3 regions of the Paenibacillus sp. FSL H7-0735 genome follow, and region 2 is predicted to be linked to each of the others. Evidence: predicted binding sites of a transcription regulator. Region 2 holds the regulator's gene; each other region holds the start of a gene.
What was found. Region 2 encodes NrdR, which represses ribonucleotide reductase genes. Its sites were predicted from a motif close to AACACNATATATNGTGTT; they were not measured.
Positions count from the first base shown of each region.

Region 1: nrdI (class Ib ribonucleoside-diphosphate reductase assembly flavoprotein NrdI) is a predicted target of NrdR. The motif match lies at 6,115-6,132, and genes of this name have one in related genera.
Region 3: NSS82_RS12465 (adenosylcobalamin-dependent ribonucleoside-diphosphate reductase) is a predicted target of NrdR. The motif match lies at 3,276-3,293, and genes of this name have one in related genera.

Region 1 is NZ_JBBOZH010000001.1:1,741,829-1,748,855, forward strand. Features, by position in the region: gene NSS82_RS07995 (HAMP domain-containing sensor histidine kinase) at 1-611, shown strand, start outside; gene NSS82_RS08000 (SDR family NAD(P)-dependent oxidoreductase) at 901-1,674, shown strand; gene NSS82_RS08005 (hypothetical protein) at 2,174-2,533, shown strand; gene nrdF (class 1b ribonucleoside-diphosphate reductase subunit beta) at 2,598-3,557, opposite strand; gene nrdE (class 1b ribonucleoside-diphosphate reductase subunit alpha) at 3,597-5,681, opposite strand; gene nrdI (class Ib ribonucleoside-diphosphate reductase assembly flavoprotein NrdI) at 5,668-6,027, opposite strand; gene NSS82_RS08025 (helix-turn-helix domain-containing protein) at 6,432-7,027, opposite strand, start outside.
Region 2 is NZ_JBBOZH010000001.1:2,497,298-2,504,324, forward strand. Features, by position in the region: gene NSS82_RS11215 (manganese efflux pump) at 1-228, shown strand, start outside; gene coaE (dephospho-CoA kinase) at 238-834, shown strand; gene NSS82_RS11225 (lytic transglycosylase domain-containing protein) at 831-1,394, shown strand; gene NSS82_RS11230 (alpha/beta-type small acid-soluble spore protein) at 1,479-1,697, opposite strand; gene nrdR (transcriptional regulator NrdR) at 1,862-2,338, shown strand; tRNA gene NSS82_RS11240 (tRNA-Ala) at 2,590-2,665, shown strand; tRNA gene NSS82_RS11245 (tRNA-Lys) at 2,676-2,748, shown strand; gene NSS82_RS32675 (hypothetical protein) at 4,458-4,526, shown strand; gene NSS82_RS11250 (metallophosphoesterase) at 4,601-7,027, shown strand, end outside.
Region 3 is NZ_JBBOZH010000001.1:2,768,111-2,775,137, reverse strand. Features, by position in the region: gene NSS82_RS12470 (cytidine deaminase) at 1-95, shown strand, start outside; gene NSS82_RS12465 (adenosylcobalamin-dependent ribonucleoside-diphosphate reductase) at 464-3,103, opposite strand; gene NSS82_RS12460 (DEAD/DEAH box helicase) at 3,508-5,253, shown strand; gene NSS82_RS12455 (YqhG family protein) at 5,250-6,314, shown strand; gene NSS82_RS12450 (hypothetical protein) at 6,471-7,027, shown strand, end outside.

The sequences.
Region 1 (7,027 bases), 760 kb from region 2:
CAGATTTACTGATAGACTCAGATTTAGCGGAGAATCAGCAAGAATATATAGGGTATATTTCCAAAAATGCGGATCAAATCGAACAATACATGGCAACACTTATTGAGATTTCTAATACGAGGAAACAAATTTCTCCCCGCTCTAAATGGGTTAGAACGGAAGCTTTTATCCAGCAAATTCGTACGCAGTTAGATGCGTTGGTTGTCCCTAAGCATCTTCGGATAGAATTCCACCAGGACAATAATCTGCCCCCTGAGGTGTTGATAGACAATGAACTACTTCATCGGGCTGTGATGAATGTACTCGCTAATGCGGTAGAGTATTCCCCGTATGAGAGTGTGATTTATTTGCAGGTTGAGGCAAAACAAGATTGGTGGAGTATAACGGTAGCAGACAGTGGATCAGGATTTACGAGTGAAGGACTCCAATCTGCAGTTAAGCAGTTTTATCGAGGGGACAGTAGCCGTACCTCCAAAAGTCACTATGGATTGGGACTTTATATTGCCGACACCATTGTCAGGCAGCATCAGGGCAGTCTGCATATTAGCAATTCTCCCCTGACGGGTGGAGGTCAAGTTCGAATCGACGTCCCAGTTCGTGGAGTTAGGTAGAGGTTTATTACACCTCTTAGAATAACATTGGATAAAACTTCTGGTTTATCTGATGAAATTCTAAGGGGTGTATTTTTTATGACGATCAAAACCAAATTCTCAATTGTTGGAAAAGTAGATTAAAATATTGATTGCTATATACAATTAAATACAATAAAGTTGTCATATAGAGGATAATTTTGTCGATTTTTCTGCAAAAATGTTCCAATCTACACTGTATCAGGTGACATTAGGGTCTATGAGGTTCAAATCCTCTTCCTGAAAAAGACATAAGAAAGTGGTGCGCATAATGAGTAGCAACAGATTTGAAAACAAAGTAGTTATTATTACGGGTGCTGGTACCGGAATCGGAAAAGCTACAGCATTGAGAGTAGCAAGAGAGGGTGGTACTGTAGTAGTTGCCAATCGATCAGATGCTGGCGCTAACACAGTCGAAGAAATCAAAGCTTTAGGTGGAGAAGCGCTGTTTGTGCGGTCAGACGTTTCAGTTGAAGCAGACTGCAAAAATATCGTAGATCAAACCTTAGCAGCTTATGGAAAGATTGATTGCCTTTATAATAACTCAGCAATTACAGGAGATAATGCGGATGTTACAGAATATGATCCGATATTGTTTCAAAAGGTGATTCAGACAAATCTTAATGGCCAATTCTACATGTTGCATTATGCATTACCACATATGAAATCCGGTGCTTCCGTTCTAAACTGTTCCTCCTTGCATGGTATTTTTATTGGGATGGCAAATGATGCAGCTTATTCAGCAAGTAAACACGCCATTGTGGGCATGACTAAATCGGTTGCTAAAGAAGTGGGTCACCGTAATATCAGAGTAAATGCTATTTGCCCTGGTCCTATCCCTACACCAACCATGAACAGATACGAAAAGCTGTTGTCTGATGATGTAGAGATGCTTCAATCTCTTATCGCTTCTGGAACGGCTTTGGGCAGATATGGTACGCCTGAGGAAGTAGCTGCTTTTGCATGTTTCCTTCTAAGTGATGAGGCTTCATTTATTACAGGTACAGCACATGTGATTGACGGGGGTTACTCCGCAACTAAGTAATTAGACGGATTAATTTACTTATATAAGCATCTAGTATCGAAGGCTTTGCGGCGTATTCCTGTTCGGAAATCCTGTAGGATAAATGGACTGGAGTTGGAAGGCGCACGCAGAGCCTTTTTTAGTTGTTTCTAAATGATAACGGAATTACACAAGTGTGAATGAAATTAAGGCAAATATAACCATGGATATGTTGGAATTTGTAGAAATTTGTATTTTAATATAAATAAAAAAAGAAATTTGTCGATAATAATATAGGTAATAGGTATGAGTTAAAATATATTAGAAAGGATGTTGCAATAAAACGATACAGGAAATAGATGTCATTTACTATTGATTGTAACGATATGGCATCATTTAAACAAGGCAGTTTGTTCCAAACCCAGTTGCCAAAAGTAGAAGTTACTGAAAAGCCTGGGCAGAAATTTTTTTGTCTGTTGGAGTTACATACATTACTTTCTATTATTAAAAAATAACTATTAAAACTTGGAGGAATACAATTATGTCATACACAATTAAATACAACAAAAGTGAAAACCACATCGATGTAGTATCTATCGATTTTTCTGCTGAGGATGTTCCAGGATACTTGAAAGATTTTGAGAATATCATGAAGCTTGTTAGTCCTAAATTTACGGGTACAACTGATGTAACTGAATCTGCAAGTGTACTTTCTCCTGAAGTTGCAGCAATGTTGGCTCCAACAGGTGAGATGGCGAAAGCAGCTGGTCAAGCAGGATGGGCTTATGTAACTAAAAACCCAATTTGGAAAATGCAATTGAAACGTATTTTTGGCAGAGATTTTGCTGATGCTTACGATACCTATGAAGAAGCTAGAACAGTACTGAAAAAATTGCAATAATCTAATAAATAGAGTTAGCAAAAAGTGCGGAGAGCTTTCTCCGCACTTTTTGTTTTATCTATATTTAAAATTGAAAATCTTCATCCTTCAGTGGCTCCACATTAAGCGCCCGGACATATCCGTTGCCTTTCTTCGAGAAGAAGTCATGCTGCTTGGTGTGGGTGCTGATCCCGTTCTGAACAATCGGGTTGATCTCTTCCTCGTCAAATAGCGGATCATGGCCCAGATTCATCATCGCTTTATTGGCATTGTATCTTAGGAAAGTCTTAACCTCGTCCACCAATCCGATAGGGGCATAAATCTGCTCGGTATAACGCTCTTCATTCTCATGCAGCAGTCGAAGCAATTCTACCAGCGTATGGTGAAGTTCGCGTTGCTCGTCTTCTGGGAGCCCGTCAAAGATCTCTTGTGCCAGCACGCCGACATATACCCCATGGATGCTCTCATCCCGTAGAATAAGGTCGATGATCTCACCGCTGCAAGTCATTTTGCCCTGCCCAGCCAGATATAGGGGATAGAAGAAACCACTGTAGAACAAGTAGCTCTCGAGCAGGACGGAGGCTGCCATGGCAAGGTACAGGTCTTTAGGTGAGTCTATGTTTTTGTAATATTGTGATATGGTCTCCGCTTTGAACTGGAGGAAGGGGTTCTCTTCTACCCAGCGGAATACACTGTCGATCTCCTCTGTAGAGGACAAAGTGGTGAAAATACTGCTGTACGATTTGGCGTGAATTTGTTCCATCATGCCCATGAAGCCCAGTACGGCTTTACGTTGAAGGCCTTCGACATGCTCCATAATCTGCGGCATTCCGACTCCGCCTTGAATCGTATCCAGCAGTGTCAGACCGCCCAGCACCTTCATATAGGAGTCCTTTTCTTGCTCACTGAGCGTGAGCCAGGACATTTTATCATCGGATAATGGAATTTCATCGTCCGTCCAGAATTGCATAATGTTCTGATTCCAGAACATCAATGAGAAATCGTCGTCGGGACGGTTCCAGTTAACGGCTTGGATAGCGGTCATAATATTGCAATCTCCTTTTCTGCGGCTATAGCCTTCCTTTTAGATTGAGCAGGTGAGGCATTCCTCGACAGACAGCTTTTTGGTCCGGGTGTAATACAGCGACTTCAAGCCTTTATGCGCCGCATACAGGTAGGAGCGGGCCAGTTCTCTGGTGGAAACATCACTGTTAACATGCAGAACGGTCGAGATACCTTGGTCGATATGGGGCTGAATTTCCGCGATCAGATCGATTACCTTGAACTGGTCCATCTGGTAAGCCGATTTATAGAAAAACACATTGTCCGGCCGCAGGTACGGCATCGGATAATAAGTAGTTGAATTAGCATAAGTCCGAGTCTCAATCTGCTCAACAATCGGCATAACGCTTGAAGTGGCGTTTTGGATATAGGAAATGCTGGCCGTTGGCGCAATCGCCAAACGGTAAGCATGGTATAGGCCATTTGCTTTTACCGCATCCCGCAATTGTTCCCAGTCAGCTGGGGATGGGATATAAATATCTCCGAATAACTCTTGTACCCTTGGGGTAACCGGACGGTAATCGGTAGTCAGGTAACGCTCAAAATAAGCTCCCGTAGCATAATCAGAAGCCTCAAATCCATGGAAAGATCGGCCCGTCGCGGCAGCGATTTCCATGCTTTTCTCCAGCGAGTGGAAATTCATGGTCATAAAGAAGGTCCGGGCAAAATCGCGGGCCTGCTCGCTTTCATAAGCAATGTTGTTCTTAGCCAGATAGCCGTGCAGATTCATGACGCCAAGACCGACAGAGTGCATTTCCTTGTTTGCTTTGGCTACGCCTGGGGCATTGGAAATACTGGTCATATCGCTAACAGCGGTCAGGGCGATCATGCCCTCATGTACGGATTCACGGATTTTGCCATGTTCCATCACGTTAACAATGTTCAAGGAAGCCAGATTGCAGCTTACATCGCGGCGGATTGTACTCTCCTGTCCGTAGTCGGCAATCTCTGAGGTCTCCTGCAGCTGGAAGATTTCAGTACAAAGGTTGGACATTTTGATCTGTCCGACGTTTTTCAGGGCATGGGCCGCATTGGCATTGCTCTTGTTCATGATATATGGATAGCCAGATTCCAGCTGGATCATGGCAATTTTGGTCAGCATATCCCGTGCGCTCATAGCTTTCTTCTTTTTGACACGTGGATCGGCCAGCAGCTTATCATACATGTCATCCAGATCCATATCGTCGAGATGCGTTCCGTAGGCTTTGTACACACTGTAAGGAGCAAATACATGCAGCGCTTCATTGTCCTTCGCCAGCTTATAGAAGCGGTTTGGAATAATCAGGCCGATGGACAGGGTTTTGAGTCTTGTTTTTTCGTCGGCATTGATCTTCTTGCTGTCGAGGAATTCCAGAACGTCCCAGCCAAAAATGTTGTAATAGGCTGCTCCTGATCCTTTACGCTGACCCATCTGATCTGCATAGGAGAAGCCGTCTTCCATCAGCTTGAGTACAGGTATAATTCCCTTCGCAGCATCCTCAACACCCTTGATAGTTTCACCACGGGAGCGTAGCTTGGATAGGTTGACGGCCACACCGCCACCGATCTTCGACAACTGCATGCAGGTATTCAGCACATAGTTGATGGAATTGAGCGAGTCGTCCATTTCGATTAGGAAGCAGGAGACGAGCTCACCACGCCGGCTCTTACCGGCATTTAAGAAGGTTGGGGTCGCAGGTTGCAGGCGCTGTTCCATCATCGAACGGGCAAGTACCCCGGCAGTATCGGCGTTGCCGCGTCCCAGGTGAAGGGCGACTGCCGCCACACGGTCCGGGTAATGCTCCAGATATTGTTTGCGGTCATTGGTTTTTACAGCGTAATCCGTGTAGAATTTCGAAGCTGCCATATAAGATGGAAAACTGAAGTTGTAGGCGTGGGTAATCTGGTAGACTTCTTCAATTTCCGCCGTGCTGTACTGTTCGTAAAAATTCTCGTAGAAATCCTGTTCAATCATATAATCAACCTTGGCTTTTGTATTCGCAAAAGCCAGACTCCGGCGCTCTACATCCCGCATAAATTCGGCTACTGCCTCAAGATCTTTGTCTAACTGAAAGAAGCCACTTTCGTCTCTCTTCATCAACATGTTGTTTAATTCAATATGCCGCAACCCGGCTCACCTCCTGTTTAATCCGTTCTACATCGCCAAATGTACCCGATAACTCAAATTTACCGATAACGGGCACGTTATACCGATCTGCAATCAAGTCCGCGCTGTGCGCGAACAGCTCGCCCCAGTTCTTATTGCCGCTGGCGGCGATGCCTTTCAGATTGGCATTATTGTTCTTCAAGAAAGTAGACACCTTTTCTGGAATCTGTCCAAAGCCGGTGGTATATGTAATAAGCACATAGGGCTCGTCAATCGTCATATGCTCCTCAATCTGCACAGCCGGCAACTTAAGTTTGCTGATGAAGCGTCTGACATTTCCTGTTTTTGAATCATACGCGACTAGCATGGTGTCTGTCCCCCTGTAAATATTAAAAACTATTGAAAATAGTATGAAAACTGAATGGATAAGCTTTAAATACTGAAAAATCGTATCTATACTATATTTAGTGTGCGTTGTTTATTTTAATTACTATATGTTGAAAAGTCAATATGGGAACAGCCGTCTTAATAGCTGGGAAAGTGTCTCGTAAGCGGTTTTTTGGCAGGCTTTTAGGGCAGAAAGACCGGAGTATTAGTATTTTGCTAGTTTAAAAATAAAAATAAAAAAATTTGCAGGAGTAAGGGTGATACTTAGGGATGCTGCTGAGGGTGATGGCAAGCCAATAAATCTGCAAGGAACAGAGCCTGCTCCTTGCAGATTTATTGGCTTTATTTTTGCGAAGTGGGGTTATTCTTAATAATCTCTTGATCTCAAGAACGGTTGTTTACTCCGAGGCTTCGGTCAGGCGGTGAATCTGCTTTAAGTTGCTGCATGTATTCTCTGGGGGAAATTCCGGTTACCTTTTTGAAGACCTTGCTGAAATAGAAGGCACTCTCATATCCCAGCTTCTGTGAGATTTCGTAGATGCGACCTTCCCCGCGTGCCATCATTTCTTTGGCTGTCGTGATTTTGATCTCCGTGATATATTCCACATAGTTGACCTTGGCAACCTTGGAGAAAAGGTGGCTCAGATAGTTGGGACTGAAATTGAAGACATCTGCCACTTGATTGAGTGAGAGCTTAGTTCCGAGATTTCGTTTAATATACTCTTGGACATTTTTGACGAGCTGCTCCTTGTAGCTTTGTCTGCGGGTAGAGAGGATGTCCGAGCAACCGTCCCGGAACTGGATCAGCCAGCCGGCGATCTCTTCAATCGTATGCATCTGGTAGATAGCCCGGTAGCCCTCCGGTTCATTTTCGAAAATTTGCTCCACAATATTCTCACCGTCTGCAAGTAGTGAAGTGGCCATATACAGAATGTTGCAGGCGGCATCAGTGGCGGGAACCAGCAGGTCGGCCCGGCCGT
Region 2 (7,027 bases):
ATACTTGGGATTGCGCTCTCTCTGGATGCTTTTGGGGCTGGACTTGGCGCAGCGCTGCTTGGCTTCAATCCGATATGGACATCACTTACAATAGCTTTATTTAGTGGTACATTTCTATTACTGGGTATGAAGACTGGACTTAGATTTGCCGGGAACTACTGGATGAAGCATGCTGCCGCATTACCAGCGTTATTATTAATTGCAATGGGAATACTGAAGCTATTATGAGGTGAGTACATGATTATAGGCTTAACCGGAGGAATCGCATCCGGAAAAAGCACAGTGTCTGCACTGCTTGTGAACAAGGGAGCGAGGCTGGTTGATGCCGATGTGATCGCCAGAGAAGTTATGCTTCCCGGGCATGAAGTGTTGGATGCTGCTGCTAAGCAATTTGGAAAAGAGATCCTTTTTTCGGATGGAACACTGAATAGGGCCAAATTAGGTGAAATCGTCTTTCAAGATCCGGTGGCCCTGCAAACCTTGAACAATTTGACGCATCCTGCCATCCGGCAGGAAATCAAAAATCGTATGTACAGCATGGAGCAGGAAGAGCCGAAGCGGCTTATTATTGTGGATATTCCGCTTCTTTTTGAATCAGGGCTTGAATCCCTGTTCCATGAGATTGTAGTAGTCTACGTTCCCCGTGAAGTGCAAATTACTCGATTAATGGAACGTAACAGGCTCTCTTTAGAAGAAGCAGAAGCGCGATTGAATGCACAGATGGATATTGAACAGAAACGTAATAAAGCGGACTACATCATCGACAACAGTGGCGATCTTGCGTACACTGAGCAACAGGTTGCTGTTTTTTGGGACAGGCTGGGTTTATCATGAAATGGTTACGTAAAAAAAGAGTACTGCTTCTGCTATTTGTTGGTTTTACGGCAATATTGTTTCTGAGTACAAACTGGATGTCGTGGTTTTATCCCATCCATTTTAAAGACGAGATTCGCAAGCACAGCATCACTTATGAGATAGACCCGTTTCTTGTAACCGCGATTATTCGTGTAGAAACGAACTTTAAAACTGGACGAGAATCCAAAAAAGGCGCACTAGGGCTGATGCAGCTTATGCCGGATACCGCGAAGTGGGCGCTGGAAAAGGCCAAGCTTCCAAACGTATCTATGGAAGAACTCAAGCATGAGCCTTCGGCTAATATTGAACTGGGTACATGGTATCTTTCAACTTTATCCCGTCAGTTCGAAGGCAAACGTACAGCAATTATCGCAGCTTATAATGCTGGGCCGGGAAAAGTTCAACGCTGGTTGGACGAAGGGATCTGGGATGGGACAGATGCAACCATTAAAGATATTCCCATTGGTGAAACCAGGCATTATGTACAGCGCGTTAATTATTACTATGATCAGTACACGGACATTTACAAAGAATTTTAATTTCTGCCGTGTTATGTATAAAAAGAAGTATTAAACGACTTGTAGGTCGTTTAATACTTCTTCAAAAAGCTTATGTTGGTCAGGTTATTTGTATTGACCTGCCAGTTGTTGTTCTGCCAGGGTTACAAGACGTTTAGTGATGTAACCACCGATCGAACCATTTTCATAAGAAGTTTTATTGCCTTGGTAACCATCTGGGGAAAGCGTGATTCCTAGTTCTTGGGCAACTTCGTATTTAAGTTGTTCCAAGGCACCGCGGGAATTTGGAGCTACAAGGTTATTGGAGTTGTTGCTTTGGCTCATTGCTGTTCACCTCCTCTGTTGGTAACTGTATTATGTGCCGGACTTGCCATTATCATTACAAGAAAAAAACGGTGATTTCTGGAAATAATAAAAAAGCCGTTCAAAAGCCGGATTTATAACATTCCGGGACCAATACCATTATGTAATAGGAAGTGATGAAGCTTATGAAATGCCCTTACTGCGATCACACAAATACTAAAGTGCTGGACTCGCGACCAGCGAATGAAAATAAGTCAATCCGTCGTAGGCGTGAATGTGAGCGTTGCAGCAAACGTTTCACTACTTTTGAAATGATTGAAGAGACGCCACTGATTGTAATTAAAAAAGACGGCAGCCGTGAGGAATTCAGTCGTGATAAAATACTCCGCGGTCTTATCCGTGCTTGTGAGAAACGGCCGGTTTCTGTGGAACGTCTAGAAAAGATCGTGTCCGAGGTTGAGAAATCTTTGCGCGGCATCGCCGTTGCGGAAGTGGAAAGCCAACAGATTGGTGAATTCGTGATGGAGCAGCTCTACCCAGTTGATGAAGTGGCTTACGTTCGTTTTGCGTCCGTATATCGCCAGTTCAAGGATATTAACATGTTCATGAAGGAACTCAAGGGGCTGCTGTCCAAGAGTACGGGAGAATTAGAGGGATTATAGGGTTTTGCCCAGTTAGGGCGTTACAGCCAGTCCTAGGGTCTGCTAGGAGTGCTTCTACTGGTTTGTTTCCTCTAAGTTCTCAGCGGGGAATTTGAGTGGAAAAATGAATTTTAAAAAAAGTGTTGACATAGAGGGCGATTTTTTATATTATATAGAAGTCGCCTACGACGCTTGAGTTTATCGGAACAACTCAATTACGACCAAACTAAAATTTAAAAATGTGTGATTACATACATCTGAAATTTCAGTTTGGGGCCATAGCTCAGCTGGGAGAGCGCATCGCTGGCAGCGATGAGGTCAGGGGTTCGATCCCCCTTGGCTCCACCAAACATCATATGGACTCTTAGCTCAGTTGGTAGAGCAGTAGACTCTTAATCTATTTGTCCAGGGTTCGAGCCCCTGAGAGTCCATCCTAAAGAAACGGCAGAAATGCCGTTTCTTTGCATTTAGTAACACTTTTATAATGAGTAAAAATCGGTGAGATGAGGATTAATCTAATTAATCTCTCTCTCATGTACAGAAGTGAATCTTCGATCAATAGTATTCCGCTTTATGAAAAGCTCAGTAGGATTTACTATGAATGTGGTAACATTCTTAAATCGACACTGATACCTTTTTGATAAGGTTTCGCAAAAATTCTCTTTGGTATTAATCACATTACCCAGTCTTATTATGCCGAGTATCTTCTAATCACATGTTATACGAATTACACTCCAATACCCAGTGACAGGCTGAATCCCGTTGTTTGAAGTTATGATGATTACAGAATTCTGGATCTTGTTAACTACTAAATATTGCTTGTTATTGAGACACAGTGAAACATTTAAAAGGAGTAGAGTGGTGGGACATAGTCCCATCACTCTACTCCTTTATTTTATATCGGAACTATTCCTAGAATTTTCGTATTCAATTTCAACTAATTTGAAGAAGTATGATGGTCTAGTTTTTAGCCCTTCGCAAAGTTAAAATATTTTACTGACGAATAGCTCATTTTTACCTACCTCGATTAACGATATATATATGATCTATCAACATTGCAGATTCCAGCCAAATCTTCTTGACTCAAGTTCTGGCTAGCTCGTAAGCCTTTAAGTGTCTTTCCGATAAATAACAACTGATATAAAGGTGAAATTAAACATAGTTAAATAATTGAATTTATATATTTTAATACTATTTATTGGATTTTGCGGAGTTATAAAACGAATATTAATTCCTGTTTGGCGTGAGGTGATTAAGAAAGCATCTACTGCTAAGAAGAAAATGATGCTTAGTACGATCATCGAGTGCGTGAGGGTCTACCGAGATTCAGTAGAACTGACGTTGAAATTGAAAATTAGCTCGTTTTTAGCGACTGCTTGTACAAGTAGCTTAAAAGTTGATGATTTGAATGTTGGGGTAAGGCACTGTCGCATCATACTAAGATAGAACAGTAATAGTACTAGAAGCATCCACTGAATTCTGCAGTTATCTAAATTTCAGTGAAATAAAGTAGGCCCTGAGTATCATTTGGTGGCTTTTTATTATACCAAATATAGCCAAACTTATGATATAGTAGAGAGAATTTGAACCGAAAAATAGCAAATATAGAAGAATGATCAATTGTAATATCGAAATTACTAGGTATGTAGTCGCTTTTTTCTACTTTGATAAGACCTATAACAGCATGAGGTGGGCTTTTATGGCTAAACGTATTACGCAGAAGGCAGGCAAGTAGCGTATATAGTGGGAGGATTGTTTATTCTTGGAGATTTAGTGATTCACTTTGGGGTTCTTTTTAGGAATTCTACTTGGTTCGGTCATTCTCGGTGAAATCTTCGGCAGTATGTGGACTCGTAAGCAGTGTAAGGCTAAGAAAGTAATAAGAGCATCTGGAACGTCAGATTAGCGTAGCAAGGACCGAAATTAGTGTTCATAGTACATCGACTAACGCTTCTACCAAAAAGCTGAGAGGTGCACTGATTCTGAAAGCAGAAGTAAGGACATTGTCCGGTACGGATTTTGAGCGTTTAATGGAGCTGTATTACATAGAAATCAAGGCTATACCGTACAACTGGTCGGCGGATAAGGTGATCATTAAGTAGATTTGATCCTTAAAGGCAAAGAAGGTTATAAAATCGCCGTGCAGTGCAAGCGCTGGAATCAGGTTGTCGGAAATGATATTGTATTGCGGCTTAAAGCTAGTCTTTAGTTTGATGTTGATTAAAGTTTTGATTAAGATTTATTATCACAAAATACTAAATATTAAAATTATTGGAGGGTTATATGTCTAAAATATGTGTTCTTCATCTTTCAGATTTACATATTTCTGAAAGAGATGATTTTGATACAAAAGGAATAAGAGAAGCCTTATTAAAGGATTTACTTCAGAAGAAAGCAGAGAAAGGATTAGTTGTAGATATTGTGGCAATTACTGGAGACTCAGTGGATAAAGGTGGAACACAAGGGTCATTTCAAATTGCCGAAAACTATTACATTCAACTATCGCAGGAATTAGGTATAGATAGAGAGAGACTATTATTGGTTCCTGGAAACCATGACTTCCCCAGAAGAAAAGCTGTGGAAGTTTTGTTAGCGAACACTCACAAAGAAAATTATTATGATGAAGTTCAATTTAATGAGTACTGGGAGACATTCGAAACTCGTCAAAAACAGTTTTTTGCTATGGCAGAAAAAGTAACTGGAGTGACAGACTATAGTTTTACTAAATATGGCGGAGCGGTAAGAAATATTAAGATTAACAATAGTATAATTAAAGTCATTATGATTAACTCATCTTGGTCATGCGTGGGAAAGGGGGATTATGGTAATTTAATGGTTGGAAAGCCGCAGTTGGAAGAATTGACAAGAATTAGCAAGAGTTTACCTGAGGCTGATTTAACTATAGGGCTTGTTCATCATCCATTTGAATGGCTAGATAAAGACGAAAGAGAGATGTGTGTAGATTATCTTACAAGCAGTCAAAAAATTAAGGTTGATGCAATTTTACATGGTCATATACATTCGGGCAAGATCACTAGATTTTCTAATCCCGACAAAGACTTATTTAGCTTAATCAGCGGTATTGGTTATCCGGAAAAAGGGGATAAAGGGATTGGAAGGAATAAAGTTTCGAATTGCAGATATGCGATATACACATTTGATACAATTTCGGGCAATGTGAATGTCCAACTAAGGATATCTAGTGAGTCAGGTACTTTTTCTTCTGATACATTAATGTATGACTTGGGAAAAGAGAACGGAATTTTTGATACGTTATATAAAGAGCCACTTATAGAAAAATTCACGGCAGTTACACAAGAAGTGGTATTGAAAAGATCGGAATTTCTGACTATTGAAGTTGATTTCGTTCCGAAAATCAGTGATTGGGTTGGTAGAGGTGATGAATTGTTATTACCCCAAAAAAGAGAAATTTCAGTTATCTCAATTACTGGTGTAGGAGGACAAGGGAAGACAGCGTTAGCATCAGAGTATTTAAGAAAATATTCTCGTGGAGATAGTCCTAAGTATGATTATGGAATTTGGATTGACTGCAGAGAACTTCCTGAGTCTTTTCATTACAAACTGATAGAATCACTCGAAAAAGTATCTGGAGGACTTGAAACAGTAACACTATATAAAGATGAAAGGCTAGAGGATACAGTAAAGAGATTTTTGAAGTATTTAAATAAATATAAATTATTAGTTGTGTTTGATAATATAGATGCGTATGTTAAAGTTGATTCTGAAGGTCCGGTAGAAGAATTAAAACCTTTGTTTAATTCTCTTTGTAACAATGAGCATTCAAGCTTGGTTGTTTTCACTTGCAGGCCCCCGCTAGTCCATTCGAGTTCGAATTTTCAACATATACAATTGAAAGGCCTTGATACGTCTGTGGCAGCTGATTTTTTTGCGAGAAGAGGTATAAAATCATCTGGTGAAAATGCTGAAATTTATGCGCGAGAAGTTTTCAAACTTACAAACGGTCATCCATGGTGGCTTGGATTGATAGCTGGACAAGTCAATGTAAAACAAGAGTCTTTAAAAAAGTGTGTTGAGAGATTAAAGCGAGGTGAAGAAACAACTGGTGGTAGTATACAAGAATATTTTAAGGATATTTGGCAGCAGTTGAATAAAGAGAGACAGAATCTTCTAAGATATTTAGTGGTAGGTCATAGACCATTAAATGAAGATGAAGTCAGTTTGGCTGTTACTACTGACTATGGGCCAGATAAGTTAAAAAAAGAATTAAGGAGACTTACTAGGTTAGGATTAATAGAGCCACATGAAAGTGGTATGAACGATGTATCAACCTTAACCTATCAAGTACATCCATTAATTCGTGAGTTTGTACATCAGTCGTACCCTCCTGCATCACAAGAACGTTTTGTGAAGGGGGTTTTATGCGTATTTTTACCCCAGAGTGTTTTAAATTATTTATTCAATAAAACTGAAAAACCAATGATTGAAGCATCAATGCGGCCAGCCCACTTAATTGATTCTATAGAGACATGTTTGAATTCTCGCAGTCCTGAAAAAGCATTAAATCTTATAGGGGCATATACTTCATTGCTTTACGATGGGGGTTATCATCATCAATATTATTCTTTAGGGTGTAGAATACTAGATTCAACGGACTGGAAGGACGTGAAAATGGTAACCCTTGCTAATAATATTTCCTTTTTGCACTCATTTCTACCGCACCTATGCAGT
Region 3 (7,027 bases), 270 kb from region 2:
ATATGCCTGTCTATTTAACCAATGAGAAAAAAGAAATCTTAGAGCTAAGTTTAAGGGATTTATTGCCTTACGCATTCAAAAATTTAGATATGTAAAAATAATTCCTCTCGTAGTGGAATAACAAAAACACGCGTACCTTTGTTAGACAAGTACGCGTGTTTTTTGTGTTAAAAAGCTTAGTTAGACACGAGTTCACAGACCAGACACACCGCGTAAATACGATGTTACTTACCAAATCGCAATTCCAACCTTATCTTTTTCTACAATTATACTTCCCTTTTGAATTACACTAATTATCAAACTCATATAGTTAAAACCTCTTAATGAACATCATCAATAATAAAAAAACAAGCGATTCATTGAGATAAAAGATTAACACTTCCTCTCGATGATCGCTTGCTTTTAGTAGCTATGCATAGTCACATTTCTAGTTTTCCCATAAAACACTTATTGGCTCTAACGTTTACCCGCAACGACTATACCCGCAATTGCCACAAGTCTTACAGCCCTCAATATTAATCAGCGAGGCGCTGCCGCAGGATGGGCAAAGGTCACGGGAAGCCGTAGAGTGGTTATGTCCATGATGGCCACCATGTCCATCTTCCGTAGCTGACGGAACGCTCGATTTTATCTCCGCATTTAACGCTTCATTGAAATCCTCCAGCTCCAAAGTTGCTGCAATCGGAGCAGGTACATGATCATCATGAGCATTGTTCAGCACATGTGATTCCAGTGCCTTAGCTACAGCGTCAGCAATGGATTCAACCCGGTTCGCGCCGAAGCCGATAGCACCTGATCCGCCAATGCCTTTCAGATGTTTAATCAACAGCTCCACTTTCTCACCATGATCTCCGTAACGGAGGAACAAGGAGCAGACACGGCCTAATGCTTCAGCCATAGCAAAGACGTCAGAACCCGCTTTACCTACATTCAGGAAGATTTCAGCCGGTATTCCATCAAGGTCATTGATCGTAATATATGCCATCCCAAATGGTGTGTTGATTTTATAGGTAGCGCCGCGCAGAACCTGCGGACGTTTTTTGTATTGTTTATCCGCCTCTTTTGTAGTCACTTGAGGCGCTGGACTTGCTGCTACAACACTTGTACTCGCTTCTACAGTAGTTGTAGCTTCTTCTGCCGCAACCGGAGCGGCTTCTTTTTTGTCTTCCTTCTTCGTGGTTTCCAGGACTTGAACGTCACGGCTTCCATCGCGGTAGATCGTAACACCCTTACAACCTAGATCAAAGGCCATTTCATATAGCTCAGCCGTCTCCTCAACCGTAAAGTCAGACGGGCAGTTCGCTGTTTTGGAAATAGAGCTATCTACCCAGCGTTGGATCGCTGCTTGCGCACGGATATGATCTTTAGCTGACAGATCCATCGAAGTTACAAAGTAGTCCGGTAGCTCTTCACCCGGATGAGCTTCCAGCCACTCTTGAGCGATTGGAACAAACTGTTCATCATAGCCAAGACGACTTTGACGGAAATATTTAAAGGCAAAATAAGGCTCAATTCCCGTAGAAGTACCTACCATTGTACCTGTACTACCTGTAGGTGCTTGTGTAATCACTGTAACGTTACGCATACCATGTTCACGAATCGCTTCGCCAACCTCTGGATACGCTTCGACTATATTTTTCATAAAGCCGCTCATTAGATATTTCTCAGTATCAAAAGCTAGGAAGGAACCCTTCTCTCCAGCAATTTCTGCCGAAGCAAGGTAGGCTTCACGAGCCATAAAGCCGTATAGCTTGTCCAGAAACTCCAACGATTCCGGGCTGCCGTAACGGATGTTCAATTTAATCATCAGCTCCGCCAATCCCATGGTTCCGAGACCCACGCGGCGTTCCTTTTTCTGATTCGCTTCATTTTCCGGGAAATGATAAGGTGTTTTATCAATTACATTGTCCAGAAAACGGACGGAATAACGTGTGGTAGTCGCAAGATCTTCCCAATCCACATCATGATTTTTCTCATCGTAGAACTTGGACAAGTTCACCGCAGACAGATTGCAGACTCCCCAGCCAGGCAGGCCTTGTTCACCACACGGATTTGTACAAATAATCGGGTTGAAATACCAGCTATTAGACATCTGGTTATAGTATTCCATGAATACGACGCCCGGCTCAGCGGATTTCCATGCCGATTCAATGATCGTACGCCACACGTCACGCGCTTTTACGGTGCGATAATGGATAACGTTTTTGCCGGCAGCTTTCCACTTGTCGAGATCGCCATCCCACATTTCGTTATATTCAGGATCGGTTGTATCCGGGAATACGAGATCCCAGTCCAGATCTTCTTTTACAGCCTTCATAAAACCATTGCTCACACATACCGAAAGGTTAGCATTAGTGACTTGGCCCATCGTTTGCTTCACGGTAATGAAGTCCTCAACATCGGGATGCCAGTCATTAATCATTAGCATGAGCGCACCACGACGGCTGCCGCCTTGCTCAATAAGCCCCGTAGTATAACTAAACAAACCGCCCCAAGATACGGAACCACTGGATGAACCATTAACCCCTCTAACAATCGCACGACGAGGACGCAATGAAGACAGGTTAATGCCCACCCCGCCACCACGGGCCATAATCTCCGTCATTTCAGACAATGTCTGCATGATGCCGCCACGGCTGTCTTTTGGAGAGGGAATCACATAACAGTTGAACAATGTTAATTCTTCACTAGCACCTGCACCAGCCGCAATACGTCCACCCGGTACAAGCTTCCAATCATCCAGGATTGAACGGAATTTGCCTGCCCATTCTGCTTGAAGCTCAGGTGTCTTCTCTACAGAAGCCATCGCTGTGGATAGACGGTCCCACATTTCCTCAGGAGTTTTTTCTATATTAAGGGTCAACTTCTCAACATCCGATTTCACAAGCTCGCCACTGCGTGTCTTTACAGTTACGATTCGCCCACTGCGCTCCACAATTTCTCCGACTTCCTTAGTTGGAAACTTCGGATCATCTTTGGTCAGCACCAATACAACATCGCCTACTTTAGCATTGTTGCTGTCTGCATCCTTCCAAGCATAACGATCCAAAAATATTTTTTCACTTAGCCCTTCAAGGCGTTGCTTACGTTCCACTTTACTCAATAAAAAAACCTCCCGCATGTGTAGTAGATATTAGTTTCCGGTCCAAGGTATGGGCCCACAACAAAAACTCCCTTACCATCCTCCACTGCTTAACAGGTGTATGTAGGAAGCTCATCTTGTCAATAACAAATACCAGCTAAGCACTCTATAAAAAATACATTTTCAAGCTTTTGTCACAATATATTGTGTGCGTCAGCTTTTAAACTATACCACATATTGTATCGAAGGTCTTATTCGAAAATAGAGTCAAGTTGCCGAATTATCGCAAACGTTGCTGCTTTTTCTCGCTCTTGCTCTCTTTTTTAAAGGCTATCGTGAAAAATAAGAGGTTATGAATTCTCTCGTTTACGAGCATACTACTCTTACGAATGGTGATATAAATCCGAGCTTGAGGAGGCTGCATTATGACGCAATTATTCCGTAATTCTCTACCCCAGCAAGGGGGAACACCCGCGCCGATACTGCCTGTTCCTCTTTCTTTTGACCGTAATTGGTTGCAAGATCTGGAGCTCAAACTGGAAAAGGGCGGCCCATGGGGAGACTACCGTTTATCTAAGCTTGCCGTACAAGGAGAGGAAACAGGTCTAGTAACGAGCTTCGATGAGCTGCAATGTATGAAGCATTTATCCGGCTTGTCCCCTCTTCCCCATCAGCTGGATACAGCGCATAAGGTTCTGTTCGAAATGTCAGGCCGCGCGATTCTTGCAGATGAGGTTGGACTGGGCAAGACCATTGAAGCAGGACTGGTGCTCAAAGAATATCTCGTACGCGGTCTTGTCTCCAAAGTGCTTATTCTCGTACCTGCTTCTCTAGTATTGCAATGGGTTCGTGAGCTGAATGCGAAATTCGGCATCACTGCTGTCGCTCAGAAAAAAGCCTATTCTTGGGGTAACGCCATAGTCGTCGCATCGATGGATACCGCCAAACGCGATCCGCATAAGGAAATCCTGCTGGAAAATGAATACGATATGTTGATCATTGATGAAGCTCACAAGCTGAAGAATAAAAAATCGACCAATTATCTATTTGTACAGCAATTACGCAAAAAATATTGCCTGCTGCTCACCGCGACTCCCGTTCAGAATGATCTGGGCGAACTCTTTAATCTGATCACTATACTGAAGCCGGGGCAACTTGGAAATCAGGGCGATTTTTCCTCGAATTTCGTGGTTGATAAACGCCAGCCCAAGAATGAAGGTCAACTGCGGGACGAGCTTTCGAAGGTCATGATCCGCAATCGCCGTGGTGAAGGTCCAGTTAATTTCACGAAACGAAAAGTCCGTAATATTCCCTTAGTTCTCTCCCAAGAAGAGAAAGATTTGTATAACAGTGTTACTTCCTTTGTCAAAGACCAGTATCAGGAATCCGGTGGCAATCTTAGCAGCATGCTTTCTCTGGTAACCCTTCAACGTGAGGTGTGCAGCAGCCGGGATGCCGTCTTTATCACTTTAGTTAATTTGATCAAAAAGCTGCCTGCGGATTCACCAAAAAGAGACCGGATGATGGAGCTACTACAAACCCTCCGTACTGTTAAAACAAACACTAAAGCTGAAACAACCTTAGCCCTCATTCAAGAAATGAATGAAAAGGTCATCGTCTTCACGGAATATCGCGCAACTCAAGAATATTTACTGCAGTATTTCCGTGAACATGGGCTGATGTGTGTCTCTTATTCCGGCGGGATGAACCGTGGTAAAAAAGATTGGATGATGGATCTTTTCCGCGGCCGGGCTCAAGTTATGATTGCTACAGAAGCCGGTGGTGAAGGGATTAACCTGCAATTTTGCCACCATATGATCAACTTTGATCTGCCCTGGAATCCCATGCGGGTGGAGCAGCGTATCGGCCGTGTCCATCGGTTAGGGCAAGAAAATGACGTAGTGATCTACAACTTGTCTACTCAAGGCACGATTGAAGAACATATCCTGCATCTGCTACATGAGAAAATCAATATGTTTGAAATGGTGATTGGCGGGCTGGATGTAATCCTGGAACGTTTTGAAAAGAAGGAATCGCTGGAGAAGAGTTTATACAAAATCATGCTCGAATCCCGCTCCGACGAAGAATTGCGGCATGAGCTGGACCATATTGGTGAATCCCTCAGTGAATTGACACAGGGTATTAAAAAAGAAAGTGGGACTGCGACATGACCCTCACCGCACAGGAAGTACGCAAGCATGTGATGGACTATCTTGAAGCCACTGAATGCTCCATCATTGAGGCTTCGCCCCTTCACGTAACTGTGAAATTATCACCTAGAGCTGACAAAATGCTCACCGACCGGCCGTATTATTGGGGATTCGTGGAGCGCACAGGTGTAGATCCTGAGACCCTTTCTTTCACCTTTGTTTTTGATCCGGAAAAATACGACAGTCAAGCTGCAGTAGAGGTTCCCCCCATTGCAAATCGTAGTGCTGGCATCTTGAATCAAGTTGTCACCGGAAGCCTAGCTACAGGTGTAACAAACGATGCAGAGGCCAGCGCTGACTTACTCGATCCGGCCTCCTTGGGCTCAGAGGCAGTGAATGCTCCATCTACTGACCCGGAGGAAAGTATTCTAGCCCGCTACTTCGGTATTGTGCCGGCACTCCCACGAATTGGACCCGGGATGATCCGCAGAGAGGATATTATTTACGGAAGCAAGCGATTACAACAAATTTGGAACGCCGCTCGGGACGAAGGTAAATGCCTTTACTTATTTGAGGACCCGGGTAGCAGACAGCGGAACACGCTGTTCTCTGCCGCTTACGAACCATGGCTAAGTGTCTGCTATAAAGTGGAGATGAGCTGCGATTTGAAACGGGAAGAGCTCCATTATCTTGGCATCTCTCTAACAAAGGGAACCATCATTGATGATTTTAATGCAAAAGTTTCCACGAAAGAGATGATGCCACGCTTGCCGGAAAATGTGCATATCCAGCCTTACGAAATGACAGTAGCAGCCGCTACCGACTTATTGGAAACTCATCTTACCGCTCAGCTAGCCGAACTGGACTATACTTGGGCAGAACAGGCGCGTGAGCGGCTAAGGGTTGAGCTGGACATCATTGATGTCTATTATGGAGAGCTGTTGAAGGAGCCTGATGAAGAAAAACGCCTAGCGACACAAGAACAGTATAACCGTCGTCGCCAAGAGACCATTTGGCAATATGAGCCGCAAATCGCAGTTTCTGCGGTAACCTATGGACTGTTTCATCTGCGGAGCCTATAGAATGCGACCCTACTCGCTAAAAGCAGGCAAAAAAACAAGAGAACTTCCGCCTTCCGGCGCGACAGCAAGCAACAGCCTTTTTATAGCTTGTCCTCTACAATAAAAAGGAAGCTTATACTTTCTGATATTTCATAACAAAGAAAGGTGAACGACGCCATGAAAATAAGTGTACGGCGGAGGCTGCTTCTTGCAGGTCAAAGCTGCTTCCTCCTGCTTCTATGCATCGGACTCATCGCAACGAGCTCCGGTTCCTCTTCTGCGCTTGCAGCTTCCAGAGTAAGTGTAGTTGATTCAGTCACACAGGATTTGATACCTGTACTGCAGATGGATATCTTACCTTCACCCGGTACGGTCCAAGAATTTGCCAAGAGTACACTGAACAAGCTCGCAGCAGAAGCTCCATTTACAGCCTGGAAGGACGCAGGAATAGAATATTATCCTCTGGGTCCAGGTACTCATAGCTGGCTTGTCAACGTTATGAAAGGTGAACAGCGGATCGGTTACATGATCATTTCGGCTACGGATCAAGGTGGTTATATGCTTAGCGAATATGGAGCTGGCACTTACGGTCTCCCCTATAGTTTATTAGAACTGCGCCAATTTTTGGTGCAGGAAGGACTTATACCTTCATCTTTTACAGGCAAAATAAAACTTACAGCCTTATATGCACCACTTCTACCCGTATGGAAAATCGTCATTGACGATAAGACGAT